DNA from 3 places in the Arthrobacter sp. alpha11c genome. Region 3 is predicted to be linked to each of the others. Evidence: predicted binding sites of a transcription regulator. Region 3 holds the regulator's gene; each other region holds the start of a gene.
What was found. The regulator Rex, encoded in region 3, represses fermentation and respiration genes when NADH is low (regulators of the CRP and FNR family bind a similar motif). The targets are predictions, from matches to a motif close to CTTGTGAANNNNTTCACAAG.

Region 1 (9,471 bases), 980 kb from region 3:
CGATCGAATTGGAGTTTTGATGTCAGCACACATCGGTGTCACCGGCCTTGCGGTGATGGGCGCCAACCTGGCCCGCAACCTCGCCCGCAACGGCTTCACCGTGGCTCTCCACAACCGCTCCGTGGAAAAGACCGACGCCCTGCTGGAAAAGCACGGCACGGACGGCGACTTCATCCGCACGGAAACGCTGCAGGAACTCGTCGATTCCCTCGAAAAGCCGCGCCGTGTCCTGATCATGGTCAAGGCAGGTGCTCCCGTTGACAACGTGATCGAGCAGCTCGAACCGCTGCTCGAGGCCGGGGACATCATCATCGATGCCGGTAACTCGCACTATGAGGACACCCACCGTCGGGAAGCCGCGCTGGCCAAGAAGGACCTGCACTTCGTTGGCGTCGGCGTTTCCGGTGGCGAAGAAGGTGCCCTGAACGGTCCTTCGATCATGCCCGGCGGCTCCAGGGAGTCCTATGACGCCCTCGGCCCGCTGCTGGAGAAGATTGCGGCAAAGGTCGACGGCGAACCGTGCTGCGCGTGGATCGGCACCGACGGCGCCGGCCACTTCGTCAAGATGGTCCACAACGGCATCGAATACGCCGACATGCAGGTCATCGGTGAAGCATTCGATCTCCTCCGCTCCGGCGCCGGCATTGAGCCCGCCGAGCAGTCCAGGATTTTCGCTGAGTGGAACAAGGGCGATCTGTCCTCCTTCCTGATCGAAATCTCCGCCGAGGTCCTGGGCCACGTTGACGCCAAGACCGGCAAGCCGTTCGTTGACGTCGTCGTGGATGCCGCAGGCCAGAAGGGAACCGGACGCTGGACGGTCATCTCCGCCCTGGAACTCGGCTCCCCGGTTTCCGGCATCGCCGAGTCCGTTTTCGCCCGCGCACTGTCCTCACAGGCCGAGCAGCGCAAGCTTGGCCAGGAACTGCTGGCAGGCGAAGAGGCTTCCGTGGAGATCCCCGAGACGTTCGTTGAGGACGTCCGCCAGGCACTGTATGCCTCCAAGCTGGTTTCCTACGCCCAGGGCCTGGACATGCTGACCTCCGCTGCCAAGGAGTACGGCTGGGACCTCAAGCTGGACGAGATCGCCTCGCTGTGGCGTGCAGGTTGCATCATTCGCGCCGAACTGCTCAAGGACATCACCAAGGCCTACGCTGCCGAGGAGAAGCCTGCCAACCTGCTGTTCGCGCCGGCTTTCACCAAGGCCATCGCCGAGGCTCTCCCGGCTTGGCGCCGCGTTGTGGCCACCGCTGTCCAGTTGGGCATCCCGGTACCGGTCTTCTCCTCCTCGCTGGCGTACTACGACGGCCTGCGCCGCAAGCGCGTTGCCGCTGCGCTGATCCAGGGCCAGCGCGACCTCTTCGGTGCGCACACCTACGGCCGCGTTGATGCCGAAGGTACGTTCCACACGCTGTGGGGCGAAGACAAGTCCGAAATCTCGGCCGTCGACACCCACTAAGTTCCACCGCAAGGCCGGTTCTTCCCCGATACGCTGGGAGGAGCCGGCCTTTGCCGTGCCGGAACGGGTACTGGGCCATCGCGCGGGTGCCACGAGCCAAGGAGCCAGTGCCATGACCGAACGCATCGCTTTCGTCACGGGGGCGTCTACCGGCATTGGTTTCGAGACGGCGCGTGCCCTGAGGTCCGAAGGGTTCATTGTCTACGCCGGCGCGCGTCGGGTGGAGAAGATGCATCCGCTTAAGGCACAGGGAATCACCGTCATGCACCTGGATGTCACCATCGAGGACTCCATGGCCTCAGCTGTGGCGCTTGTTGAAGCCGCACACGGGCACATAGATGTCCTGGTGAACAACGCAGGGTACGGCTCCTACGGCTCCCTGGAAGAGGTTCCCTTGGCCGAAGGCAGGCGCCAGTTCGAGGTGAACGTGATGGGTCTGGCAAGGATGACTCAACTCGTTATTCCCAGGATGCGGCAAGCCGGTTCCGGTCGGATCATCAACGTCTCGTCCATCGGCGGAAGAATTTATGAGCCCTTGGGCGCTTGGTACCACGGGACAAAATTCGCGGTGGAGGGGATGAGCGATTCCTTGCGGCTTGAGTTGAAACCGCACGGCATCGACGTCGTCCTTATTGAACCTGCCGGAACAGACACCGAATGGGGCACCATTGCCGGGGAAGGCCTGTTATCGGCGTCCGGTAGAGGTCCATACAAGGGGCAGGCCCACGTCATGGCAGCAGCCTTGGCGTCAACATCCGGACAGCTGATATCTACGCCTCCGAGGGTAGTGGCCAGAGCAATAGTTCGCGCGTCAACGGCAAAACGCCCCAAGACCCGCTACCCGGTGGGTAGGGGAGCCTGGAGCGTCCTGGCCTTACGGAGGGTTCTTCCTGACCGCGTCTTTGACGCCGTTCTCTGGAACTCCTACAAGAGGTTTACCGGCTAACTCAGCTAGATCCGGTATTCGATGTAGTACTCAGCCGGGTCAACCGCCGGTTTGGTTTCGGATTTCGCGTCGCGGTGCCGCCATGTGGCCGGAATGCCCGTGATGATCGACTCCGGGGGAGCGTTCTTCACCACTACGGCGTTCGCGCCAATCGCGCTGTCTGCACCGATCGTAATGGGACCCAGGACCTTGGCGCCTGCGCCGATGGTCACACGATCCCCGATGGTGGGATGGCGCTTGACCTTGGCAAGGGACCGGCCGCCGAGCGTCACACCGTGGTAGATCATCACGTCCTCGCCGATTTCAGCAGTTTCACCGATAACGACGCCCATGCCATGGTCGATGAAGAAACGCCGGCCGATGGTTGCGCCGGGATGGATCTCGATGCCCGTGAGGAATCTCGCCAACTGGGAGATCAGGCGGGCAGGGAAGCGAAGTGCCGGGTTTTGCCAGAGCTTGTGGGTCACGCGGTGAGCCCAGATGGCGTGCAGGCCGGAGTAGGCGAAAAAGTTCTCAAAAGAACCTCGAGCCGCCGGGTCATGTGACCGGGCGGCATCGAGGTCTTCCTTAACCTTTGCGAAGAAGCTCACAAAGACCTTTCTACAGGAAATGAATGCTTGCGGGCGAAGTGTTAGCCGCGGATATCGTCAAAGAGCACAGTGGAGATGTAACGTTCTCCGAAGTCCGGCACGATCACGACGATCAGCTTGCCCTTGTTCTCGGGACGCTTGGCCACTTCCAGTGCGCCCCATACTGCGGCGCCGCCGGAGATGCCGGCGAGGACGCCTTCCTTGGAACCCAGGGCGCGGGCGGTGGCAACCGAGTCTTCAAGCGTGGCGTCGAGAACTTCGTCGTAGACGTTGGTGTCAAGGACTTCCGGGATGAAGTTGGCGCCCAGGCCCTGGATCTTGTGGGGACCGGGGCTGCCGCCATTAAGGATCGGGGGAGTCCTTGGGCTCAACGGCAATGATCTGGACTTCGGGCTTGCGCTCCTTAAGGACTTGCCCGACGCCGGTCACGGTACCGCCGGTACCGATGCCGCCAACAAAGATGTCTACTTCGCCATCTGTGTCCGCCCAGATTTCCTCGGCAGTGGTGTTGCGGTGGATCTCCGGGTTGGCCGGGTTGGCGAACTGCTGCGCCCAGATGGCGTTCTCGGTGTTGGCAACAATTTCCTGGGCCTTTTCAACAGCGCCCCGCATGCCTTCGGAACCCGGAGTCAGGACGATCTCTGCACCATAAGCGCGAAGCATGACACGACGTTCGGTGGACATGGTCTCAGGCATGGTCAGGATGACCTTGTACCCGCGTGCGGCACCGACAAGGGCAAGCGCGATTCCGGTGTTACCGGAGGTGCCTTCCACAATTGTTCCACCCGGCTTCAAGGCACCGGACTTTTCGGCGGCGTCAATGATGGCCACACCGATGCGGTCCTTCACGCTGTTGGCCGGGTTGTAGAACTCAAGCTTGACCGCAACGGTGGCCTCAAGGCCCTCGGTCAGCCGGTTCAAACGGACCAGCGGAGTGCGGCCGACCAACTGGGTGACGTCGTCGTAGATCCTTGCCATGAAGATTATGCCTATCTCTGAAGAGGGAATGCTGAGGTCAGCCTAACCAGCCGCATCGAAACCCTGCTAAGCAGTTAGCCATGCAGAGTAATATTTCCGCGCTTTGGCCAGTTTTGGATTGATGATGACCTGGCAATAACCCTGGTAGGGGAATTTGGCGTAATAGTTCTGATGGACTTCCTCTGCCTCATGGAACTCAGGTAGCCGGCTCACTTCCGTCACGATCGGATCGGCCCAGAGTGCTTGGGCACGCTCGATGGCTTCTTCGAAGAGGATCTTTTCCTCCGTCGTGGTGTAGAACATTGACGAGCGGTATTGGGTGCCTGTGTCGTAGCCTTGCCGGTTCAACGTGGTGGGGTCGTGCAACGCGAAGAACATGTCCAGAATGACTTCCTCCGGCACCACGGTTTCATCGAATGTCACCGCAACCACCTCTGCATGACCGGTCGTTCCCGAGCAGACGTCGTAATAGTCAGGGTTGCGGACATGGCCTCCCGTGTAGCCGGAGACCACGGAACTGACACCGCGGGTTTTCTGGTACACGGCATCAAGGCACCAGAAGCATCCACCACCAAGTACAAAAGTTTTCATGATCTCTTCAATGGATTGGAGGGCCTGATGATTCCCGCAATACCTTACGGGACAATAACGCCGCTGGGCAGGTACGGCAGCAACCAAAACTGCCCCATCGGGTCCAGTAGGTAAGAATAAGAGTATGGAAGCAGTAGACACCGCCATTTCTGATGCGGATTCCAGCGACGACGCCGGGACAGTGGAAGCAAGCGGGGACCCGACCCTTGGCCAGGTGCTGCTTGCTGTTGAGGAACTCTGGCCGGAGTCCTTGGCTGAGGATTGGGATGAGGTAGGCCTCGTGGTGGGCCGCCCCAACACGCCGATCACCAGAATCCTTTTTGCCGTGGATCCCACCCTGGCTGTCATCGACGAGGCCATTGAATGGGGTGCCGGGCTCCTGATTACGCATCATCCGTTGCTGCTCAAAGGCGTGAACTCCGTCGCGGCCACCTCCGCGAAGGGCTTGGCCGTGCACCGGCTTATCGAAGCAGGCACCGGACTCCTGACCGTCCACACCAACGGTGACTCCGCCGTCGGGGGCGTATCGGACGTGTTGGCGGACGCCTTTGGCCTGGAAAACGTTGCTCCACTTACCCCTGCCGCCAATGGCTTGCCCGAGGAAGGCATTGGCCGGGTTGGTGATCTTCCTGAGCTCATGACCCTGGGTGATTTCGCTGCCCGCGTCTTTGGGATGCTCCCCGCGGTGGCCGGAGGGGTTCGCGTGGCCGGCGACAAGGACGGTCTGCTGCGGCGCGTCGCCGTCTGTGGTGGCGCTGGGGACAGCTTGTTCGACGCCGTCAGGGCCAGCAACGCAGATGTGTATGTGACAGCGGACATGCGGCACCATTCGGCATCGGAGGCGCGGGAAGGTGCCGTCAACGGCCGTCCGTACCTCATTGACGTCTCGCACTTTGCCAGCGAATGGCTGTGGCTGCCCGTAGCCGCGGAAGCGCTCGGCAATGTACTGGGTGATCAGGGCTACGACGTCGAGATCCGCGTGAGCAGCACCAACAGCGATCCCTGGGACTTCATACTCACTCCCGGCGGGGACTAGAGTCTAGAAGATACGGACGATCCCAATGAACATGGGCCGTCCAGCCGGAACTGATCCCCAGGCCCGGAAGCGATACAAGCGGAGGTAAGCGTGGCGAAAGCAGCACCGGCAGAACAACTGAAATTGCTTGAACTGCAGGGACTGGATGCCAAGCTCAAATCGTTGGCCGGCCGCCGGAAGGTGCTGGAAACAGACCCGCGGATAGCTGACCTGCAGGATGCACTGAACGTAGCCAATGGTGAACTTGGCGCTGCCAAGATGGCAGTGCACGACGCCGAAGCTGAACTGCGTCGTTCCGAAGCGGACGTGGAGCAGGTCGCCTCCCGTATCGAACGTGACGAAGCCAGGCTCAACAGCGGAACCGGTCTCTCCAAGGACCTGGTGGCGCTTCAGAGTGACATCGCATCCCTTAACAAGCGCCGCTCCGACCTGGAGGACGTTGAGCTTGAAATCCTGGAGCGTTTGGACACCCTGCGGGAACGCCAGGCCGCGCAACAGGCAATCGTGGATGACATCCAGGGTTCATTTGCCGGCATTCGCGCCGAATTGGATGAAGCGATTGCTGAGATCGCGGCCGTGGAAACCGTGGTCCGCGGGCAACGTGCCGCTTTCGCGGAGGCTCTGGACGCCGGAATGCTTGCAGTCTATGAGAAGACGATTGCCAGGCGCGGTGTCGGCGCCGCCAGGCTCTTCCACGGTAAATCTGAAGGTTCAGGGATGATGCTCAGCCCCGGCGACCTCGCAGAAGTCAAGGCTGCGGCTGACGACGACATCGTTTTTTGCCCGGACTCCGGATGCATCCTGGTCCGTTCGGCCGAGTGGAACTGACCTAGCTGCCCAGAATGATGTTAAGGGCATGTGGCTTGCGGGCAGTGCCGGGAACCAGTTCCGCCCGCCAGATCTCCTTGGCCGCTTTTAGCAGTTGATCAGGTGATGCGGGCGCCTTCCCGCGCCTGCTCACCAGATGCCTGGCAAACTCACCCCGCGTGTGTTTGGCGAAGTGGCTGACCACCGTGCGTTTGCCGTTTGCCTCGTTGAAAACATTCACTGTGACGGTCTGCGCTGCTGGGGGCGCCCACGCCGCTGCATACGTGCTGGAACGGCAATCAACCAGCAATTCTCCTTCAGCCCGTTTGGCGAGGGCAGCATTCAGGTTCGGCTTCCAGAAGGACGCGAGGCGTCCGACGTCGGGCAGTGCCGTTCCCATGGACAGCCGGTAAGCCGGCACATGGTCACCAAAACCGATGGCACCCCACAGTGCCGAAACCACCAGAATCGATTCGGTTGCCTTGCGTCGTTGGGCCGGCGTCATGGAATTGAAGCCGAGCGCGTCATACAGGACTCCGGAGTACACCTGGTGGGCCGGAGCCGCCGGTTCTGCGTGCAGCCGGGTATTACGTTCGACGTCGTCCTTCAGCGAGGCGCCTACGCCAAGCAATGCCAGGGCGTCCTCGTGCGCGCTGACGGTGCCCAACGATTCCAGGACCTTGGCGCGGTACGGGTTAAGCTCCGGAAAGCTGAGTGACTCCCATTCGACGGCGGGACCTTTGACGGCGGGGGTCTTGCCTTCGGAAGGCGGCAGCAGAATCAGCACCAGACGATATTACCGGGGACCGAGGCAACCCTCGACGCCGGTAGACTGTACGGCGGATGGGTTGACCAGGCGGTCGCGCGTCACGGAAGTGGCTCGAGGAACGTCCGGGCTCCGCAGAGCAGGGTGGTGGGTAACGCCCACTCGGGGTAACCCGCAGGCCAGTGCCACAGAAAACAGACCGCCTACGCGTGGTGGTGCTTGCATCAGCACGCGGCAGGTAAGGGTGAAACGGTGGTGTAAGAGACCACCAGCTCCCTGGGTGACCGGGGAGGCTAGGTAAACCCCACCCGGAGCAAGGCCAGACAGGACACGTTTGAGGGCTGCTCGCCCGAGTGTCCGGGTAGGCTGCTGGAGGGCGTCGGCAACGGCGTTCGTAGATGGATGGCCGCCACTCCTTTGCCGGCAACGGCAAGGGATGACAGAACCCGGCGTATCGGTCAACCCATCCACACTTGCCACTGAGGTCCCGGGCATATGACGTCCATTGTGACTGCCATGTGAGTGATTTCACGCCCCCCGGCACCCAAGAGGGCGCCCTTCCGCCTTAGACTTGTTATGAACGTAGATGTTCTGCCGCCGGGACTGCGTTCGCAGCCGGCGGTCTTTTCTTTGCAATCGTTCAAGGCGCTGTGGGTGGACCGAAGCCCGGCCAGTGCCCGTGCCGCAGGATTACTCCGGGCGGCCGCCATCTGCATACGAGGACGTATGTGGTTGACCCAAGGAAGGTAGTTCTGTGAGCCAGACGTCAGATTCTTGTCTTGATAAGTGGATGGGCCGGGAGGCTCTCGCCGAGGCCATGATTCCGGTGATCGGCCGGTTGTACCGGGAAAACAACGTGGTCACGAGCATCCACGGCCGGAGCCTGATTAACAAGTCGACCATGAACATCCTGAAGGCCCACCGCTTTGCGCGCCGGATGAGCAACACCGAGCTGCTGCTCGAAGAAACCGCACCCCTGTTGAACGCTCTTGCTGAGCTGGAACTCGGTGCGGCTGCAATCGACATTGCCCGTCTCACGGAGAAGTTCCGCGTCGAGGGCCACGGCACCTCCTTGGATGAGTTCCTGCGGGCAGAGCTCGCCGAAATCGTCGGAAAGCGTGGCGCTGATGACCGCACCAGCACCGACGTCGTGCTGTACGGCTTTGGCCGCATCGGCCGCCTCCTTGCCCGCATCCTGATTGAAAAGGCCGGTGGCGGGCATGGCCTGCGGCTGCGTGCCATCGTTGTCCGCAAGGGCGCCGAGAACGACCTCGTCAAGCGTGCCAGCCTCCTGCGCCGCGACTCCGTACACGGTTCCTTTGAAGGAACCATCCGCGTGGACGAAGAAGCCAACACCATCACCGCCAACGGCGTTCAGGTCCAGGTCATCTACTCCGACAACCCCGCCACCGTGGACTACACCGCCTACGGCATCAAGGATGCCCTGGTAGTGGACAACACCGGACGTTGGCGCGATGCGGAGGGCCTGTCCCAGCACCTGCAGAGCAAGGGCGTTTCGCGCGTCCTGCTGACGGCTCCGGGCAAGGGCGATCTGAAGAACATCGTCCACGGAATCAACCAGTCCGACATCTCCGATGACGACAAGATCGTCACGGCTGCATCATGCACAACCAACGCCATTACTCCGGTACTGAAGGCCATCAACGACAAATTCGGTATCATCCACGGCCATGTTGAAACGGTGCACTCGTTCACGAACGACCAAAACCTGATCGACAACTTCCACAAGGGAGACCGCCGCGGCCGTTCGGCAGCCCTGAACATGGTTATCACGGAGACAGGTGCAGCCAAGGCTGTTGCCAAGGCGCTTCCGGAACTTCAGGGCAAGCTCACCGGTAACGCCATCCGCGTACCTACCCCGGATGTGTCCATGGCGATCCTGAACCTCAACCTTGCCAACGGCACCACACGCGATGAGGTCAACGACTACCTCCGCGAAATGTCGCTGCACTCGCCGTTGCGCAAGCAGATCGACTACATCGACTCGCCGGACGTTGTCTCCACCGACTTCGTTGGTTCCCGCCGCGCAGGCATCGTTGACGGTCTGGCCACTATTTCCAACGACAAGAACCTCGTGCTCTACGTTTGGTACGACAACGAATTCGGTTACTCCTGCCAGGTGGTCCGTGTCATGGAGGAAATGGCCGGCGTCAACCCACCGTCCTTCCCCGCCCGCGACATCGTGGCGCCTATTGCAGTCCTTGAGGCAGCCAACGCCTAAGCCGGGAAGTATTCACGGGTTTCCCGGCTGTGTTACTGGTATCAGCCGGGAAACCTGAC
Region 2 (9,471 bases), 1.7 Mb from region 3:
GACCCGGCTCTGGGCTTTGAGGTGCTTGGAAGAGCATGCCCGTTTGACTTCCGCCCGGGTGGGGAAGCCGTACCAGGCGCTGTTCGGGGTGATCCAGGGCGCGCAGTACGAGGATCTGCGCCGAAAGGCATGTCAGGACCTTGGAGCCATGCCTTTTGACGGGTACGGGATCGGCGGTGCTTTGGAAAAGGAGAACCTGGGCACCATCGTGCGGTGGTGCAATGAGGAACTTCCTGAAAACAAGCCGCGGCACCTGCTGGGCATTTCCGAGCCGGACGACATCTTCACGGCAATCGAGAACGGGGCCGACACGTTCGACTGCGTCTCACCCACCCGCGTGGCACGGAACTCCGCGTTCTATACCCCGTCCGGTCGGTTCAACCTGTCCGGTGCCCGCTATAAGGCCGATTTCGGACCGCTGCAGGATGGCTGCGACTGCTACACCTGTGGAAACTATTCGCGCGCGTACATCCACCACCTGTACAAGGCCAAGGAAATGCTCTCGGCAACGCTGATCTCCATCCACAACGAGCGCTTCGTGGTGAAGATGGTGGACGATGCACGGTTGGCCATCGAGTCCGGGGATTTCTTCGAGTTCAAGGCGGAGACGCTGGGCCGGTACTACTCGTAGCTCTGGGTGGCGCGCACCGTTTCGATGGGCGTAGGGCTTAGGCCGCGACTGGCCCGTAGCTCGGTTCGCGCTTCTTGATGTAGCCAACCACCAGCACAGTGATCGGGACGAACAGGAACTCCACGGCGGTCTTGTAGACGAAGCCCACCAGGACGTAGTTGGCGAACATTCCGAAGTCGGTGATGCCAATGACCGAGGCCGCGATGCTGCAGAAGATCAGGGTGTCCACGAATTCGCCCACAACGGATGACCCCATGAGCCGCGCCCACAAGGTCTTCTCGCCCGTGCGCTCCTTCATTTTCACCAGGATCCACGAGTTGATGGTCTGGCCGGCGAGGAAGGCCAGAAGTGAAGCGAGCACGATCTGCGGGACGGGGCCGAGTGCGCCTTCGATAGCCGCTTGCTTGGCGGTTCCGTACTCATCCGTGAACCCGGGCAGCACGATGATCACCCAGTAGCAGAGTGAAGCGAAGACCGAGAGAGCAAACGAGGTAATGATGGCTTTGCGCGCCACCCTGAAGCCGTAAACCTCACTCATGACGTCGCCCAGAATGTAGGCGAGCGGGAACAGGAAGAATCCGCCATCAGTGATGATCGGACCAAGCACGACGCCCTTGGATGCGCCGATATTGGACAGGATCAGCACCACGGCCATGATGGCGAGCATGATGCCAAAGTACGGGGATCCGATCGAGGCGAAGCGGGGTGCAGGCTTGCTCAAGGTGCTGGAGCCGGAAGGCGAGGGCATGGGTCATCCATTTCGTAGTGGTTCGCGCGGGCGCCTTTGGTTCAGGCACCCGGCTGTATTAGCACTGTGGTTGGTGGGGCTCGGCCCAACACCAGCTTTATTGTCCCACCCACCAACGCTCTCTCACATCCTGACCCGTTTCCACCAACGTTCTCTCACAACCTGACCCGTTTCCGCGGATGTTCTTTCACATCCAACCAACTCTTCGGCGATCATTTCTGAACGTGTTCAAATTCAGGGGTATACTCGTTATTGAACACGTTCAAAACTTGGTTCGAGGAGTAGTTCATGGCAGCAAAAAGCGAACAGACCCGGCAGCTTGTAGCCGACGTCGCACTCAAAATGTTCCGCGAAATCGGCTTCGAGAAGACCACGATGCGTGCCATCGCGCAGGAGGCGGGAGTTTCCGTCGGCAATGCCTACTACTACTTCGCCTCCAAGGATGAACTCGTCCAGGAGCTGTACATCCAAGTCCAGAAGGAGCATGCGGAGGTTGCGGCACGAGCCCTCAGGGACGTCCACGATCTCGCAGGTCGACTGAAAGCCGTACTGCACACCGGCGTCGACGTCATGGCGCCCTATCACCAGTTCGGCTCAGATTTCATCTCAACCGCAATCCGGCCGACGTCGCCAGTCAACCCATTCGGCGAGGCGTCCACCGCCGCCCGCGAGGCTTCGCTGGCGATCTTCCGGTCCGCCGTCGACGATTCCTCCCCCGCCGTCGCCAAAAAACTGCGCGAAGATCTACCGGAGCTGCTGTGGCTTGCATATATGGGTGTCGCACTTTTCTGGGTTTACGACAAATCCGAGGGCCAACGGCGCACGCGGAAACTGATCGACGGCGCCGCGCCCTTGGTAGCGCGGGGGTTGTCGCTCGCGAAGATTCCCGGCGTCAGCAAGGTATTTGACGACGTTCTGGGACTCGTCCGCAGCGTGAAGGAAGGATCGTGATGCCGCGCACAGTGGTCCTTGCGGGCGCTACCGGCTTCATTGGCAGCTACTTCAAGCATCGTTTTGTTGCTGAGGGTTGGCAGGTTCGGACGGTCGGGCGGGATGCTTCAGCTGATGCTCTATGGAACGACGACGGCGCCATCGCCAAGGTGCTGAACGGCGCCGAACTGCTGGTGAACCTCGCCGGACGATCCGTGAATTGCCGCTACAACGACCGGAACCGCCAGGAGATCGTGGACTCCCGGGTTTTGACAACTCGTGTGCTGGGCCGTGCGGTTGCTCGATGCTCCGACCCGCCTGGGACGTGGATCAACGCCAGCACTGGCACGATCTATCGGCACGCGGAGGATCGCTCACAATCTGAAGGAGCGGGCGTGCTGGGCAGCGGGTTCTCTGTAGACGTGGCCCGTGCGTGGGAGGGCGAGTTGGCTGCTGCCAATGTTCCGGGCACTCGAAAGGTTCCGCTTCGCATTGCGATCGTCCTCGGTCCGGGCGGCGGCGTGATGACTCCCCTGCGGAATCTGGCCCGCCTTGGTTTGGGTGGGCATATGGGGCCGGGCACGCAGAAGTTCAGCTGGATCCATGTGGAGGATCTGTTCCGCGCCGTGGTGTTTGTCCACGGCCAGCCTGCACTCACGGGTCCAGTAAACGCAGCAACGCCGTATGCCGTGGATAACCGCGAACTGATGTCGCTGGTTCGGCAAAGTATGGGTGTCCCGTTTGGCATCCCGACGCCGGCTTGGCTGCTCGAAGCCGGAGCGCTCCTCATCCGGACACAGACGGAACTGGTGTTGAAGAGCCGGTGGGTCGAACCCCGGAAGTTAGTCGATGCCGGTTTCAGCTTCACGCATCCAGGTCTGGCCGGTGCGCTCAACGCGATCGCAAGGGGCAAGTGATGAGTCTGACCGCCCCTTCGGAAGTCTGGACCTACGGGTCAAGGGATCGAGTGGTTTTGGGCTGGAAGGCCCTGGTGATAGGCATCTTGATCTCACACCTGGTGTTCGGCATCCTCTTTGCCCTATCAAACCCAGCCTGGGGCGTCGTTTTGTTCGTCTTCAGTGCCCCACCAGCTTGGGCAATCGCTGCCGCGGTGGGCTCACTCTTGGGCTTGGCGCTGCGACGCATCCGGAATCAATGGATTCATGTCGCAGCATTCTTCACGACTGCGGCACTTATGTGCGTCCCCTTCGGAGGTTTTTGGAGTCCCATAACCTGGGCCTTTCCGTTGAGCATTGCCGTCGCAGCAGGAATAGCGCGCCTCTCCATTTGGAAAATCGTCCGCATCAACGACGCACGTTCTCTCACATAATTACCGCCTTCCCAGAACCCTCTCGCACATCCCGACGCATTCCGGGCAACGTTCTCTCACATCCGGCAGCGCTCAAGGGGTCATTGGCGCCGTGATCTTGTGCCTAGGTAGCGGCGAACCCTTTTCGCGTATTCCGCATAGGGTCGTCCAAAGGCCTCCAACAGCGCAGCCTCTTCGCGTAGTAGTCCCCTGTGATCCACGAGCATTCCGATCGGCAATGTCACGAGCACCCATGATGAACCGGCGAGTGTCCCGGCGCCCAAATGGATGAGCCACCACCCCACGTACATAGGATGGCGGGTCAATGCATAAGGGCCGCTCGTTACGAGCTCCTCTGGCCTCTCCAAATCGAAAGTGCCCGTCGAGCGGCGGTCTCGTTCAGCCAGGGCCCAGGCATTCAGCCCACCGCCAATCGCCAGGAGACCAGAACCCGCCATCCTGTGAAGCGCGTGGGACCCCGGCAATGACCAGGGGCTAGCCCTTCCGAGAAGGACCATCATGGTCACTCCGGTCACTTGGCCCGGAGGAAGGGGCAGGTTGCCGAATAACCTCCTCAACGTCAGCCGAGGGCCCGGGGATGGCTGAGAAAAAGTCGCCATGTCTGAACAGTAACCCCGCGATCCGCTCTTGTCCGCAGCAAGGAAACAGGATGTGACAGAGCATCCGCCGAAAGCGGTCAGGATCTGAGAGTGCATCCGCCGAAACCGGTCAGGACCTGATAGAGGAACCACCAGAAGGCCAAGGGATGTGAGAGAACATCCGGAGGGACCACAGCGGGAAGGCGGGATCAAAGCCAAAGCCGCACACCGCCGTCGTGCGTTCAGGGCGTTGAGGGCGTTCAAGGCGTTCAGGGCGTTGAGGGCGTTCAGGGCGTTCAAGGCGTTCAGGGCATTCATGGGCCCGAAACCTAAGGAAGTGTTAGGAAATCGCCCCGGGCGTTGGCTGTGCCGTGCATCACCAATAGTTTGGATTATGTCCTCTTCACCCATGGAGGACCTTTCTTAGTCGACGAAGAGCCATGCGCAAGGACGCCATGAGCAAGAGCTTCATGGACAGAACGAACTCATGCAAGACACGGCTGCCATCCCAGGCGCCGTCCAGGAAGGTTCATTGATGAGCACCCAACAAGTTGCGCCCCTCAGCGAGGCCGCACAGACACGCAAGGCCGTGAGCAACATCCTCAAAGGCTCCGCGGGCAACCTCGTGGAGTGGTTCGATCTCTACGTCTATACGGTTTTCGCGGCATATTTCCAGTCGCACTTCTTCAACTCCTCGGACGATCTGCAGGCTGGCCTCGAAGCTATGGCCGTCTTCTCGACGTCGTTCCTCATGCGTCCAATCGGCAGCTGGTTCTTCGGCCGATACGCCGACCGTAAGGGCCGCAAGGCCGCGCTGACCCTCAGTGTGACTATGATGTCGGCCGGTTCGTTTGCCATCGCGATCCTGCCAACGCAGGATGTGATTGGGCTGTGGGCACTGATCCTGCTGGTCTTCATCCGGGTGGTGCAGGGCTTCTCGGTCGGCGGCGAATACGGCACCAGCGCCACCTACATGTCCGAGGCTGCGACTGCCAAGCGCCGCGGTTTCTTCTCCAGCTTCCAGTACGTAACACTCATTGGCGGGCAGATGCTGGCCCTCTTGGTACTCGTGATCCTGCAGAACACTATGAGCAAAGAGGACCTGACGGCCTGGGGCTGGCGAATTCCTTTCGCGATTGGTGGCGTAGCTGCGCTGGTTGTCCTCTGGCTTCGCCGTTCCATGGAAGAAACGCTTTCCGCCGATCAGCTCCGCGCCGCCCATGTGAAGGTTGAAGGCGAGGCGCAGCCGGGGACAATGAAGCTGCTGTTCACCAAGCACTGGAAGCCGCTGCTCATCTGCATTGGCATCACGCTCGGTGGCACCGTGGCGTTCTACACGTACACCAACTTCATCCTGAAGTTCATGAACGATACGTCCGGCATCGCCAAGACCGATACCTCCGTTATCAACTTCTGGGCTTTGTTCATCTTCATGTTGCTTCAGCCGGTCTATGGCTTGATTTCGGACAAGATCGGCCGCAAACCGCTGCTGATTTGGTTCGGCGTTACGGGCGTACTGTTCACGTGGCCGCTGCTCTCCACGCTGTCCGGAACCAAGGATCCGTTCATGGCGTTCCTGCTCATGCTCGGCGGCCTGCTCATGGTGGGCGGCTACACCTCGATCAATGCGCTGGTGAAAGCTGAGCTGTTCCCGGCATCGATCCGCGCCCTGGGTGTCGGCTTGGGGTATGCGATCGCGAACTCGCTGTTCGGTGGCACGGTTCCGCTGATTGGCGCCGCGCTGCAGAAGGCCGGGCAGGTGGACATGTTCTTCACCTACGTGACTGCCGCGATCTTCATCTCGTTGCTGGTGTACATCTTCGCGCTGAAAAACAAGAAGGCCACGCACTTGGACGCCGAGCAGGGAAGCGCGTTCGCCGCGAAGGGCTCTTCTTCACGGGACGCCGACGAGGACAAGAAGGACCTCGCCAACGCTTGAACCAGCTGGATTGTGAGGCCCGTTCTGCGCTCTTTGGTCACTCCGAGGGGCGCAGAGCGGGCCTCACAACGTTAAGCAGGCGCGGGATGTGAGAGAACGTCCTGCCAAAGGGGGCAGGATGTGAGAGAACGTGCCGCCAAAGGGGGCAGGATGTGAGCGAACGTCCGACGGCGGATCGGGAACCGAAGGCGCGGGGCGCTGGAAGGCGGATCCGGCAGGAAGGGAGTAATCTCCAAGACGGACCATCGGACCTCCAACCAATCAACCAATCAACCAATCAACCAATCAACCAATCAACCAATCAACCAATCAACCAATCAACCAATCAACCAATCAACCAATCAACCAATCAACCAACCGTCCAACCATCACCCGTCAACGTCAACCAACCAACCAACCAACCAACCAACCAGCCAACCAGCCAACCAGCCAACCAACCGTCCCCCGTCCAGCCATCGGGCCCAAAACCACCAACCAACCAAGCGGCAAAGGATCACACAGTGCACGTGCTCATCGTCGAAGATGACGACGCCATGGCGTCCGCTTTGAGCGCTGCCGTTGCATCCGCCGGCCACAAAGCCACCAGGGTATCCCGTGGCGAGGACGCACTCCTGGGCCATCGCCACCACGAAGTGATCCTGCTCGATCTCGGTTTGCCGGACTTGGACGGGTTGGACGTTCTACGGAAACTGCGACAGGTCACACAAGTCCCCATCCTGATCCTCACGGCGCGCGACGACGAACGAAGCGTGGTCCTGGGTCTTCGTTCCGGAGCGGATGACTACCTGGTGAAGCCCGTGAAGCTCGTGGAATTGCTGGCAAGGATCGAAGCGGTGACTCGCCGTACCAACCGTGCCGGGCAGGCGGCACCCCACAGCATCGTGGTGGGAGAGGTCAGCGTGGACCTGGACCGCAGGACGGCGTCTGTTGGCGAAAGGGAACTCTCACTGACCGCAACAGAGTTCGAACTCCTCAGCCTCCTGGCAAGGAACGCAGGATCAGTGGTGACCAGGGAACAGATCCTCGATGCCCTCTGGGGTGACGCTTTCCTCGCAAATTCCCGGTCCCTCGACGTGCACCTCACGGGTCTCCGGTCCAAGCTCCAACTACCCGGCTTCATCATCAACGTCCGCGGGGTCGGTTACCGCGTCGAGCAGCCGTGAAAATCCGTGTCCTGGCCATCCTGAGCGTGATCGCAGTGCTCATGGTGGTCACCGTGTCCAGCGTGATCCTGACGTCGGCCAGCAGGGAGCTCACGCAGGAACTCCAGATCAACCGCGTGACCTCATTGAACCGATTCGCCCAGCTCGCAAATGACGCTTCCTTGGACAACGACACCACCCAGCTGCAACGCGAAATGGATCGCTATTCCGAGCTCTACGGCGAGGGGATCCTGATCCGTCTGCAGCAGCGAACAGTGCGCTCAGGCGGGCTCAACGAGGACCGGGCCGAAGTCCGTGACGCACTGAACCGCGCCAGTCTGAACCTCAGCGACACCACGCTTAGCCCGCTCAGGCCCTTCGGATCCGGGACGGAGGTTATCTCGAGGTCCTTCGGCACGGCCAGCCAGGTGCTTGGCGAGGCCGTCCTTGAAGTCGATCCCGAAGCGGCCCGGCAGAAACTACGGGAGCGGTGGCTCGTCGTCGGGCTTGCCGCAGTGGCGCTCGGGGCGCTCCTCCTCTTGGCAGCGGCCCGCATCACCGGCTGGGTTCTGCGGCCGGTCCATCGCTTGAGCAATGCCGTCCACGAACTTGAGACGACGGGCAAGACGAGCCATCTTCCCGACGCCGGCCCGCCCGAGCTGCGGGAGCTGAGCCGTTCGTTCACCGCGATGGCCAACACTGTCACCGAGAGCATCGATTCGCAGCGCCAGCTGATCGCTGACACATCGCACGAACTACGGAATCCAGTGGGTGCCTTGCGGCTCCGGATCGATCTGCTGCAGCTGGCACTGAAGTCCGAGCCTGAAAAAGCCGCTGCGGCCGGTGTAGTGGCTGAGCTTGAGCGTGTGGAGGCAATTCTCGACGGCGTGCTGAAGCTGGCGACGGCGGAACACCGCGCTTTCGAGGGCTCGGCGCGCGTGCAGCATGAAGCTGAGCACAAACACCACACCGTCATCGATCCTTTCCCAATCCTGCAAGGAGAGGTGGAGCGGGCGATGCCAGCTGCCGAGCGCGCCAATTCGACGATCACGCTGGCGCAGCCGGAGCAACCGCTCCACCTCGCCTGCAATCCGGATGAGCTGGCACATATGGTGGGTGAGCTTCTGGCCAACGCCATCAAGTACGCTCCCGCCGCCCGGATCACGGTGGCAATGAAGCGGACGCGAGGAGGGGTCGCCGTCGAGATTTCCGACGACGGTCCCGGGCTTTCCGCCGAGCAGCGCGCTGCGTCCACGACGCGGTTCTGGCGGGCCCCGCAGCACAGCAAGATCGCAGGCAACGGCCTGGGCATGACGATCGTGGACCGTCTGGCGCATGCGAACGACGCTGAGCTTGTGCTTGAGGGAAGAGAACCGCACGGATTGACGGCCCGGCTTGAATTCCAGCAAGCGCCCGGGGGCCGGGATGAATAGCAGGATCGTGGCAAGGCGCTCTGTACTCAGAGCCGGACTATCGGCTGGTTTGGCTGGGCTACTGCTGCCGGTTTCCACCTCTTGTTCCGGCGAGGAGAAGCCGCAAAAGCTAACGGTCGCCGGTGGTGAACCAGGTGGCTTTTACCTGGAGTTCGCAACATTGTTCGCGGAGTTGCTCCAACGCGAGGGTGTAGCCAAAACCGCCGTGCCGCTGACCACTGGCGGAAGCCTGGAGAACATTCGGCGAGTGTTGTCCGGCGAGGCGACGTTCGCCGTCGCGCTCGCGGACGCGGCCGCCCAGTCCGCGGCCACCCCGCAGCCCGGTGGGAATCTTGTGGCGCTCGGAAAGGTGTACCAAAACTATGTTCATTGCATCGTGCGGGAGGACAGCGGTCTGCGTTCCTTCGCCGACCTGGCTGGCAAGACCGCCGGTGTTGGCGAAGTAGGCTCGGGGACATCGCTGACCGTTCCGCGCATCATCTCCGCAGCTCCTGCAGACATGGGCCTCAGGCAGGTGAATCTCGGCCTGAACCAAGGGTTGGCCGCCTTGCGGGACGGGTCCATTGATGCCCTGTTCTGGTCCGGCGGCGTGCCAACCGCTGCCATCGCATCAACCGCCAATGACATTGGCCTTCGGCTGATCGACCTCTCCGAGCACATCAAGGCCATGCGCGAACAATTCGGCGTTTTCTATGATCGCGTCCTGATCCCCGCCAAGAGCTATGGGGACGCCGATGCAA
Region 3 (9,471 bases):
CTTCGCCATATCCGGCGGGTTCTGAAAAGGGGCCCGCTCCGCATCCGGAACAGGACCCAGAAATGACCAGCATCGCCGCAGAATCCACCGAGACACTCCACAACGAGGCACTCCCCGCTGCCGGGAAAGCTTCCCAGCCCGCCACCTCCAACCTGCGCGTGGCCCGCTTCGAACCGCTTCCGGCCCCTCAGGACCTCATCGCCGAGTTGCCGCTGGATGCCCGCTCAGCTGCCGTCGTCGACCGTGGCCGAGATGAAGTCCGGGCCATCATGGACGGCGTGGACGACCGCTTGCTGGTAATCGTCGGGCCTTGCTCCATCCACGATCCCAAGGCCGGTCTGGAATACGCGCGTCGGCTGGTCAGCCAGGCGGAGAAGCACAAGGAAGACCTGCTGATCGTCATGCGTACGTACTTCGAGAAGCCCCGCACCACAGTCGGCTGGAAGGGACTCATCAACGATCCCCACCTGGACGGCAGCCACGATATTGCTGCCGGACTGCGGGCAGCCCGCGGCTTCCTCAAGCAGGTCACCGCGCTGGGACTGCCCACGGCCACCGAATTCCTCGAGCCCATCAGCCCCCAGTACATGGCGGACCTCGTCTCCTGGGGTGCAATCGGCGCCCGCACCACCGAAAGCCAGATCCACCGCCAGCTCGCCTCCGGTCTGTCCATGCCCATCGGCTTCAAGAACGGAACCGACGGCGACCTCCAGGTGGCCATCGATGCCTGCGGCGCTTCTGCTGCTGAACAAGCCTTCCTCGGAATCGACGACGACGGCCGCGCGGCTCTCGTGGCCACTTCAGGCAACCCGGACACCCACGTGATCCTGCGCGGCGGACGCAAGGGCCCCAACTACTCGCAGGAAGACGTTGCCGCTGCCTCCTCCAAGCTCGCCGCCAAGGGACTGAACCCACGCCTGATCGTGGACGCCAGCCACGCCAACAGCGGCAAGAGCCATCACCGCCAGGCTGAAGTTGCCTTGGAAATCGGCGCCCAGCTCGAAGCAGGCGAGACCTCGCCGATCGCCGGCGTCATGCTGGAGAGCTTCCTCGTGGGAGGGGCGCAGAATCTGGATGTGGCCAAGCAGCTCGCGGGGGAGCAGGAACTCGTTTACGGCCAGAGCGTTACGGATGCCTGCATGGAATGGGACGTCACCGCTTCGGTGCTGGAACAGCTTGCTTCGTCTGCACGGAAGTGCCGGCTGGTTTCGGGGGAGTAGCCGGGGAGTAGAGTCCCACTTACGGGAAATGCTTTCACATTGGTCACTTCAGCCTCTAGAGTATCTAGCACATGGTTGTTTGATGGCTCAGCATCGGCACACCGTTCTACTGGGGGTGTCCTGTCCAGCTGAGAGCAAAGGAATATGGGAAATGTCCGCGGAGACTAACTTCTCGAATGCGCGTTTCATGACTGTGGCTGAAGTAGCCGATGTCCTGCGCGTTTCCAAAATGACTGTGTATCGCCTGGTCCACTCAGGGGAAATGCCTGCCGTCAGGTTTGGCCGTTCCTTCCGGGTGCCCGAAGAAGCCGTGGCCCAGTACCTCAAGGGTGCTGTGGTCGACGGACAATCGGAGACCGCCTGAGGGCGCCGGGTCTGTCCCGCGGACCGTGGTCACGGGGTGCCCCTTTGAAGCGGTACTCTGTTAAAGGAACGTTTTACGTCAATGTAAGAATCTGTCAGTTGTACTGTCTGCTGCTAGTCCGCGGATCCGTTCCAACAGACAGGACCTTCATCTAGTTTGTAAGGAACTTTCGTGGGTTCAGTTATTAAGAAGCGCCGCAAGCGTATGGCCAAGAAGAAGCACCGCAAGCTGCTTCGCAAGACTCGCCACCAGCGCCGCAATAAGAAGTAGAGATACTTCACCAAGCGTGAATGCCCGTTGCCTTCCAAGGCGGCGGGCATTTTTGCACTCTCACATCGTGGCGCTTCTTGCCGGATGTTCTTTCACATCCTGCGGGGTGCGGCCGGACGTTCTCTCACGTCCTGTGAACTGGTCCCCGTTTGTTGGACTGGCTAATTGGGATTCTAGGCTGCGAGGGTCTGGGCCCGGTATTGGACCGGGCTTAGGCCCTTGAGTTTGGTGGAGATTCTTTCGTTGTTGTACCAGGTGATGTATTCGTGCAGTGCTGGTGCCAGGGCTTCGGTGCTGAGGAACCGGACGTGGTGGAAGAGTTCTTCCTTGAGGTGTCCGAAGAAGTTTTCCATGACGGCGTTGTCGTAGCAGTTGCCCCTGCGGGACATTGACTGGGTGGCGCCGGCATCGTTGAGCAGGACCCGCCAGGAGTGGTGCTGGTATTGGAAGCCTTGGTCCGAATGCACCAGCGGGTGCTGTCCCGGTTCCAGGCAGGCGATGGCCTGGCGCAGTGAGCTGTTGGCAAGTTCCAGCTTCGGTGAACTGCCAACGGAATAAGAGATGATCTGCCGGTCAAAAAGATCCATGACCGGTGAAAGGTAGAGCTTGTGGTCCCCGACGCGGAACTCGGTGACGTCGGTGACCCACTTCTGGTTCGGAGCATCGGCGTCAAACTTCCGGTTCAGCAGGTTCGGTGCAATCACGCCCTGTTCGCCTTGGTAAGAGTTATAGCGTTTCCGCCGCCGGACCTTGCAGCGCAGGTGTAACGCGCGCATCAGCTTCAGCACGGTCTTCTTCGCGACCACCCACCCCTTCTTCATCAGCTCGGTATGGATGCGCCGGTGGCCGTAGCGGCCATGGTTGGCCGTGAAAACCTCCGTGATGGCGCTCTTGAGTGTTTCCTTCGGGTCCGGGGACTCGAGCCGGGCCTGGTGATAGAAGAACGTCGAGCGGGCCAGACCCGCGGCCTGCAGCAGAACCGGGAGCCGGTAATCAGCCTTGAGAGCGATGAGGGCTTGAACCTTCACCGTTGTTCCTGAGCCCTCAAGGCACGCAATTTTCCCAAGTAGGCCACCTGTGCCCGCAACAGTTCGTTTTCCCGACGCAACTGCTCAAGCTCCGAAGCCTCCCCGGCCCGCGGCCCGGCTGCCGACTTCGCGGAGGGCACGACCCCCGCATTCCGGGAAGCCGGGGTCCCGGACTTCACTGGCCTGCCGTTGCGTTTGGGCCGCAACCCGTCCTCGCCCTCCAAACGATAATCCCTGACCCATTTCTGGAGCTGTTGCCGCGAAGACAGGCCCGCTTCAACCGCCAGATCCTGCCCGGTTTCGCCCGCAAGGAAGCGCTGCACCAACGCCAGTTTGACCTCGAAAGAGTATGACTTCGGTGCCCTGCTCACCAGCACTCCTCGACCATGGATCCTCCACAACCCATACAACGACCTCACCGCCACAACAGGGGCACCCAGGAACCGGGCCGTCGTCCGATACCCCAGACCCCTTTCAAAACACGCTACAGCCGACACCCGCTGCACCACAGACAATGAACTACGCGAACTCATAAAACTGCTCCCCTCAAACGGAACTGCGATTCACAGTCCAACTTCAGGGGAGCAGTTCACTGCGGCGTGCGGCCGGACGTTCTCTCACATCGTGCGGCGTGCGGCCGGACGTTCTCTCACATCCTGCGGCGCTTCTGGCCGCATGCTCTCTCACATCGTGTTCCGGGCAAACCCGGATGCAACCGATGGATCCATCCATGCAGTCCGTAGCGCCCTTTTGATCTGCCGAACGGCGTTGCCAAAGTTGTCCGCAAGGTCATCTCTTCCGAAGACAAGGACAGTCCAACCGGCTGCTCTAAACGCCTTATCCCTGCGACGATCGCTATGCATCTGCTCCTCCTCAAGGTGGTGGCCGCCGTCGTACTGAATCGCGAGGCGGCGGCTCTTGAAACCCAAATCCGCTGAAGGCGAGAAGGGATCGTTCGCGCGGAGCATCACCTGGAGCTGAGGTTCCGGCAAGTTGGCGTCAAGCATAGCCAGACGAAGCAAAGTTTCTGGAGCCGAGTCGGCCCCGACGCGCATAAGATCCAGAGCTTCCCGTGCCCGGACTACGCCTTGGCGGTTTTTGTGCCGTTCGACCATGCTCCGGAGCTCTTGGGCAGTAGCGAACGGTGCGTCGCGCCCCTCAAAGTCGGGCCGTGGAATGCGAATCAACTGATCTGCCACGCACACGAGGTCATGAAGTGGGAGACGACGCGCCAAATCCAGCCATGTTCGGGCTCGAGTGCTTATCCAAATCCCTTGGACTTGCTCAATCTCTCCGTCGAAGAGCGTTTCGGTATGCCCGATGATGCCTTTGCGCCGGACCGACGGCAGACGTCGCGGTTTGCTCAAGTGCAATTCATTTGAATCCGATAGCCAGGCTGGCAAGACAAAACCATGGAGCCTGGCGGCAGTTGTATGGGAGATCCACGCGCCAGGGCTGGCTGAGGAGAGGGAACGGGCGGCAGACGAAAGGTCGAAATCCCACTCACTTGGCCGGTACAGGCCACGGCTAACGGGAACGATGTTGCTGCTGCGCCAAATGACCGACGGATCGATGCCGGCAGCTTTGGCCTCGTTCAGGCTGAAGGGCTCCAAGACCGGGCTTGATTGGTTGAGTAGCGAATTCTGCATACCCGCATTGTTCCTTGGAAGCCGCTAAGCGTGCAGAAGTTATCCACAGGTAGGTCAGGGTCGCAAGAGGATGTGGGAGAGGAACGGTGGAAACGCGTGGGGATGTGGGAGAGGAACGGTGGAAACGCGTGGGGATGTGAGAAAGGAACGGCTAGCGGGGGCCGCGGAACTTTGAGAATCCACGCCACAGCCCGTAGATGGCACCGCCCACAGTTGCCGCCTTCAGCCCCAGGGTTGCTGCACGGCGTCCGGATCGGAAATCGTACACGGGCCAGTTGTTGTCGCGGGCATGCCGGCGCAGCTTGGAGTCGGGGTTGATCACCACGGGGTGACCCACCATAGTGAGCAGCGGGATGTCATTGGCGGAGTCGCTGTAAGCCCAGCAGTGGTCCAAGTCCAAGCCTTCTTGGTCAGCTATGAGTTGGACGGCGATGGCCTTAGCCGGCCCGTGCAGGATGTCACCCACAAGCTTGCCGGTATACATTCCGTCATGGACCTCGCCCACGGTTCCCAGCGCGCCCGTCAGGCCAAGCCTTGTGGAAATGACAGTGGCAACCTCAATTGGGGTAGCGGTCACCAGCCAGACCCTCCGGCCTACACGGAGGTGTTGCTCGGCGAGCGCCTTGGTTCCGGGCCAGATCCGGGACTCGATCATTTCGTCATAAACTTCTTCGCCCAGGGCTTTGATATCGTCCACGGTGATTCCGGCGGCCAACGTCAGGGCCGAGTCCCGCACGGCATGGACGTCGTCCATGTCTCTCGCCCCGCATCACAAACTTGAACTGCTTCCACGCGAAGCCTGCCGCCTGGGACAGAGTGAAAGCCTTGCGTTCGTACATCTTCCGGGCCACATGGAAGAGGCTGGCGCCCTTCATCAAAGTGTTGTCGACGTCGAAGAAAGCGGCTTCGCCGGTGTGCTGCGGCACCTTGGCGTCGGCGACCACAGCGGCGTTCTTCTCGTCGGGCATGCCTTGAGTCTAGTCAATCGCCGGGGCCCGGCGTTGAGGGCGCACGGTGGGGCTGCCCCGTGGGATGTGCAAGAGCATCGGTGGAAAGCGGTCAGGATGTGAGAGAGCGTTGGGGGGAAAGTGCGGTGGATGTGAGAGAGGGGTGGGGCGGTTACCGTTGTGTCATGGCTATTCCCGACGTCGTTCTCCTCACCAAAGCTGACTGCCACCTGTGCACGGAGGCGCGTGCCGCCGTCGAACGCGTTACCTCGGCACTGGGCGTCCAGTGGACCGAGCAGGCAATCGACGGTAACGCGGAACTGCAGGAGCGTTACGCGGAGGAAATTCCCGTGGTGCTGGTGGATGGGGTCCAGCGCGATTTTTGGAAGATCGACGAGCAGCGCTTGGCCCGTACTTTGAAAAGAGTCCTTGAAGGCTAAGGATCAGGGGACTTTGTTACCCGGAAGTACCGGCTTTTGTTGAGTCCGGCCAAGGGCCATAGAGTGGAACAACAAGCGACGCAATGGAGAAAACCGTGACTGCGCTGGAACCGTCCCCGGGGGCAACAAGCGGGGACCACGAACCTGCCGCCAAGCAGATCCCGCCCGCGGCTGTGGCCCGGATGACTCTCTATTTGCGCGCGCTCAACTCGCTCCTGGCAGAAGGCGTGGAACGTGTGTCATCGGACGCGTTGGCCGAGGCTTCAGGCGTCAGTTCCTCCACGCTTCGCAAGGACCTCTCCTACGTCGGCTCGTACGGGACCCGCGGGGTGGGATATGAAGTCCAATACTTGAGCCGTCACATTGCCGCAGCCCTTGGCCTGACGCACGACTGGAAGGTCGCAATCGTCGGTGCCGGTAACCTCGGCAAGGCGCTGGCGCGGTACGGCGGCTTCGAGTCCCGGGGCTTCGACGTCGTGGCTATTTTCGACGCAGACCCCATGGTGATCGGCAACGAGGTGGGTTGGTTGCGGGTCAGCGATTCAGCAGAACTTGAACGTGTCTTGGAGCGCACCCACACCAACATGGTGGTGCTGGCTTTGCCGGCCACCGTGGCGCAGGCAGTCTGTGATCGCGTCATCGCTGCCGGAATCCGGAGCATCCTGAGTTTTGCTCCGGTTCTCCTGCAGGTTCCGCCGCACGTGAACCTCCGCAAGGTGGACATGGCCACCGAGCTGCAGATCCTGGCGTACCACGCACAACGGGCGCAAACACCGGGTCAGGCTGTCTAGCCTTACCGGGTCCGCGCCCGCTGACGTTACTACAAGAAGCTTGTTGGCTTAGCGGCCGTAAGGGTTCTGGTAAGGGTTACCGAAAGGCTGCGGCTTGCGGAAGTACGGAGCCGACGCCGGCAGGTACAGCAGGACGATTGCGGCAACTCCCAGCAGGATCACCAAGAGCTGCAGGATGCCGTACGTGGCACCGAACTGGAACAGTCCGGCGAGGCCAAGGACAGAGATCGCCGCGAAGACGGTGCCCAGGATCCTGGCCCAGTTCTTGCCCTTGCGGACCGGGAATGCAACCAATGCGTAGAGGCCCAGGGACACGATGGCCCCAATGATCGCGGCAACGACAATACCGCCACGCATGCCTTCCAGGGAGCCTTCCGGGAATTCAGTGCCCTGCTGTGCAGCCTGCTGGATCATCGAGTTGATGAAGGCATCCGAACCGGTGGTGGCCAGGATCAGCGAGCTGATGGCGGACAGGATGCCCGCTGCGATGATCATCCAGAAGGAGATGTTGACCAGCTGCGGAACTGTGGTGGGACCTGGCTGCTGGCTGGGCCAGTTGGTGTCCTGGCCATATTGCGGAGCCTGCTGACCGTAGGGAGATGGCTGCTGGCCGTACGGCGACTGCTGACCAAATTGGGGAGCCTGCTGACCATACTGTGGCGTCTGCTGACCGTACTGCGGGGTTTGCTGGCCATACTGGGGAGCCGGGGGCTGACCATATTGGGGTGCAGCCGGGGACTGCTGACCGTACTGTGGAGCGCTCGGCTGCTGACCATATTGGGGAGTCTGCTGACCATACTGCGGTGTCTGCTGGCCGTACTGGGGCGTGGATGGCTGGCCCGGCTGCTCAGGCTTGTTGGCGTCGCCCTTGTTGGCATCGCCGGTGTTGGCGTCGCCCGGATTGGCGTCCCCCGCGTTGGACGGCGGGTATGGAGGGTTGCTCATGGCATTCCTTTGCTTGTTCGACTGCTGGTACGGCTGCCGGGATCAGCAAAAAGACCCTGCCCCCAGCCTGGTTCTGCTTCCACCGTACCTCCGGGGTCCGGTGCTGCGGATGATCACACGCAGGAATTTCCTGCTTGGCGATGAAATCATCACGATGGCGTACGCCTTCATGATGAAGGCCGTGGTGGTCCGATGGACCACCACGGCCTCGTGCACCTGTCAGGGCGGCTTGGATGAGAGCCCGACGGCGATACTTCAGTCGGGTTAGACGGCGCCCTTTACTGCTTTGAACCACAGCTGCGAGTTCGGCAACCACATCAGCACAACGGCCACTGCGCTGACCAGGAAACCAAACCAGTTGCCACCCAGGCCCGCCCCGGGTCCGCCGGCGTTGATGGAGCCAAAGATGGCGAGCAACAGCGAAACCGCGGCGAGGACAGTGAGGGCAAGGCGTGCCCATTCCTTGCCTTCCTTCATCTTCATGGCGAGGACTATCTGGGCGGCTGCAACAGCCAGGCTGATGATCAGGAGAACCAGGAGGAGTGCGGCAACTCCCGGCATGAAAGCGAACGCTGCGATGATGGCGAAAAGCCCGATGAGGCCAAAGAGGAGGCCCAGGAGTCCCGAGATGACCCAAATGAAGTAGGACACTTTGAGCTCGGTGGGCAGGCCCATGGTCTTGAAGAGGCCCGAGAATCCGCCTTGCGGAAGGACGTCATTGAAGTTGCGGGGTCCGTCGGTGGGCATTTCAAAGTGGAAACCACCTGGCTGCCCTGGTTGCGCCGGCTGGGCTGGTTGCCCCGGCTGACCCGGTCCCGGTTGCGAATACTGGCCAGGTTGCGACGGCGGCTGGTAGCCCTGGGGTGGTTGGTAACCCTGCGGTGGTTGGTAACCAGCAGGAGGAACGTTGCCGGGCTGCGGAGGCTGGGCGCCGGGCTGCGGAGGCTCTGGTGCTTCATCTGGGTTACTCATGGCATCACTTTAGACCGCAGGTTGAAGGATGCATAGGAAATTCGGAGCTACTTCGCAGCTAACTACAGGGTGTTTGCCGAATAATCGCAGGGTGACTTCTGAGTACGCGAAACGGCGCCCCCACAGCGGAACTGTGTTGGGGCGCCGTTTACTCGGGACTGTCGAACAAACTCCCGTGCAAGCTGCTGCGGAAACTGCCTGGGAGTCAGGCAGCTGCCGGTGCGATGAACGCGAGTTCCAGGTTGATGACAACCTTGTCGCTGACCAGGACGCCACCGGCCTCAAGTACTGCGTTCCAGGTCAGGCCGAAGTCCTTGCGGCTGATGGTGGTTTCGCCGGAGACGCCTGCACGGGTGTTGCCGAAGGGATCCACTGCGACGCCGTTGAATTCGGTTTCGATGGAAACTTCCTTGGTGACTCCCTTGATGGTGAGATCGCCCACAAGATCGAAGCCGTCGCCGTTTGCCTTGACGTGGCGGGATACGAAGGTGATCTCCGGGTACTTCTCCACATCGAAGAAGTCCTCGCCCTTGACGTGGCCGTCGCGGTTGACGTCGCCGGAGTCAAAGCTGGCCGTCCGGATAGTGGCATTGACCTTCGAGTCGGTCAGCGTCTCGCCAACTTCGAGGGTGGCGTCGGCGTCCTTGAAGACGCCGCGGACCTTGCTGATACCTGCGTGGCGGACGGTGAAGCCGATCTCGCTGTGGGAAGCGTCGAGGGTCCAGATGCCGGTGGTGACGTTGGCGGGAAGGGTCATCATGATGTTGCTCCTGTATGTAGTGGAAGGTACCGCTTGCTTGCCCGGTCGATTGGTTGATGCGTTTACTTGAAACGTCAACCGAGCT

Region 1: the regulator Rex is predicted to act here: its motif matches at 7,686-7,705, upstream of ACTAQJ_RS02020 (glyceraldehyde-3-phosphate dehydrogenase).
Region 2: the regulator Rex is predicted to act here: its motif matches at 1,595-1,614, upstream of ACTAQJ_RS13050 (queuosine precursor transporter).

The regions. Positions count from the first base shown of each region.
Region 1 is NZ_CP196747.1:433,109-442,579, forward strand. It holds gene gnd (NADP-dependent phosphogluconate dehydrogenase) at 20-1,456, shown strand; gene ACTAQJ_RS01980 (oxidoreductase) at 1,569-2,402, shown strand; gene epsC (serine O-acetyltransferase EpsC) at 2,408-2,992, opposite strand; partial or broken gene cysK (cysteine synthase A) at 3,034-3,970, opposite strand; gene msrA (peptide-methionine (S)-S-oxide reductase MsrA) at 4,037-4,561, opposite strand; gene ACTAQJ_RS02000 (Nif3-like dinuclear metal center hexameric protein) at 4,686-5,597, shown strand; gene ACTAQJ_RS02005 (zinc ribbon domain-containing protein) at 5,688-6,425, shown strand; gene ACTAQJ_RS02010 (YaaA family protein) at 6,427-7,191, opposite strand; RNA gene rnpB (RNase P RNA component class A) at 7,249-7,640, shown strand; gene ACTAQJ_RS02020 (glyceraldehyde-3-phosphate dehydrogenase) at 7,961-9,412, shown strand.
Region 2 is NZ_CP196747.1:2,883,834-2,893,304, forward strand. It holds gene tgt (tRNA guanosine(34) transglycosylase Tgt) at 1-631, shown strand, start outside; gene ACTAQJ_RS13050 (queuosine precursor transporter) at 669-1,379, opposite strand; gene ACTAQJ_RS13055 (TetR/AcrR family transcriptional regulator) at 1,668-2,330, shown strand; gene ACTAQJ_RS13060 (TIGR01777 family oxidoreductase) at 2,327-3,226, shown strand; gene ACTAQJ_RS13065 (hypothetical protein) at 3,226-3,639, shown strand; gene ACTAQJ_RS13070 (methyltransferase family protein) at 3,720-4,628, opposite strand; gene ACTAQJ_RS13075 (MFS transporter) at 4,753-6,156, shown strand; gene ACTAQJ_RS13080 (response regulator transcription factor) at 6,657-7,319, shown strand; gene ACTAQJ_RS13085 (sensor histidine kinase) at 7,316-8,731, shown strand; gene ACTAQJ_RS13090 (TAXI family TRAP transporter solute-binding subunit) at 8,724-9,471, shown strand, end outside.
Region 3 is NZ_CP196747.1:4,578,734-4,588,204, forward strand. It holds gene ACTAQJ_RS21330 (3-deoxy-7-phosphoheptulonate synthase) at 63-1,220, shown strand; gene ACTAQJ_RS21335 (helix-turn-helix domain-containing protein) at 1,372-1,584, shown strand; gene ACTAQJ_RS21340 (30S ribosomal protein bS22) at 1,756-1,854, shown strand; gene ACTAQJ_RS21345 (IS3 family transposase) at 2,028-2,882, opposite strand; gene ACTAQJ_RS21350 (helix-turn-helix domain-containing protein) at 2,879-3,253, opposite strand; gene ACTAQJ_RS21355 (DUF559 domain-containing protein) at 3,566-4,531, opposite strand; partial or broken gene ACTAQJ_RS21360 (HAD family hydrolase) at 4,683-5,499, opposite strand; gene ACTAQJ_RS21365 (glutaredoxin family protein) at 5,664-5,918, shown strand; gene ACTAQJ_RS21370 (redox-sensing transcriptional repressor Rex) at 6,002-6,709, shown strand; gene ACTAQJ_RS21375 (hypothetical protein) at 6,758-7,654, opposite strand; gene ACTAQJ_RS21380 (hypothetical protein) at 7,653-7,922, shown strand; gene ACTAQJ_RS21385 (hypothetical protein) at 7,919-8,626, opposite strand; gene ACTAQJ_RS21390 (YceI family protein) at 8,832-9,383, opposite strand.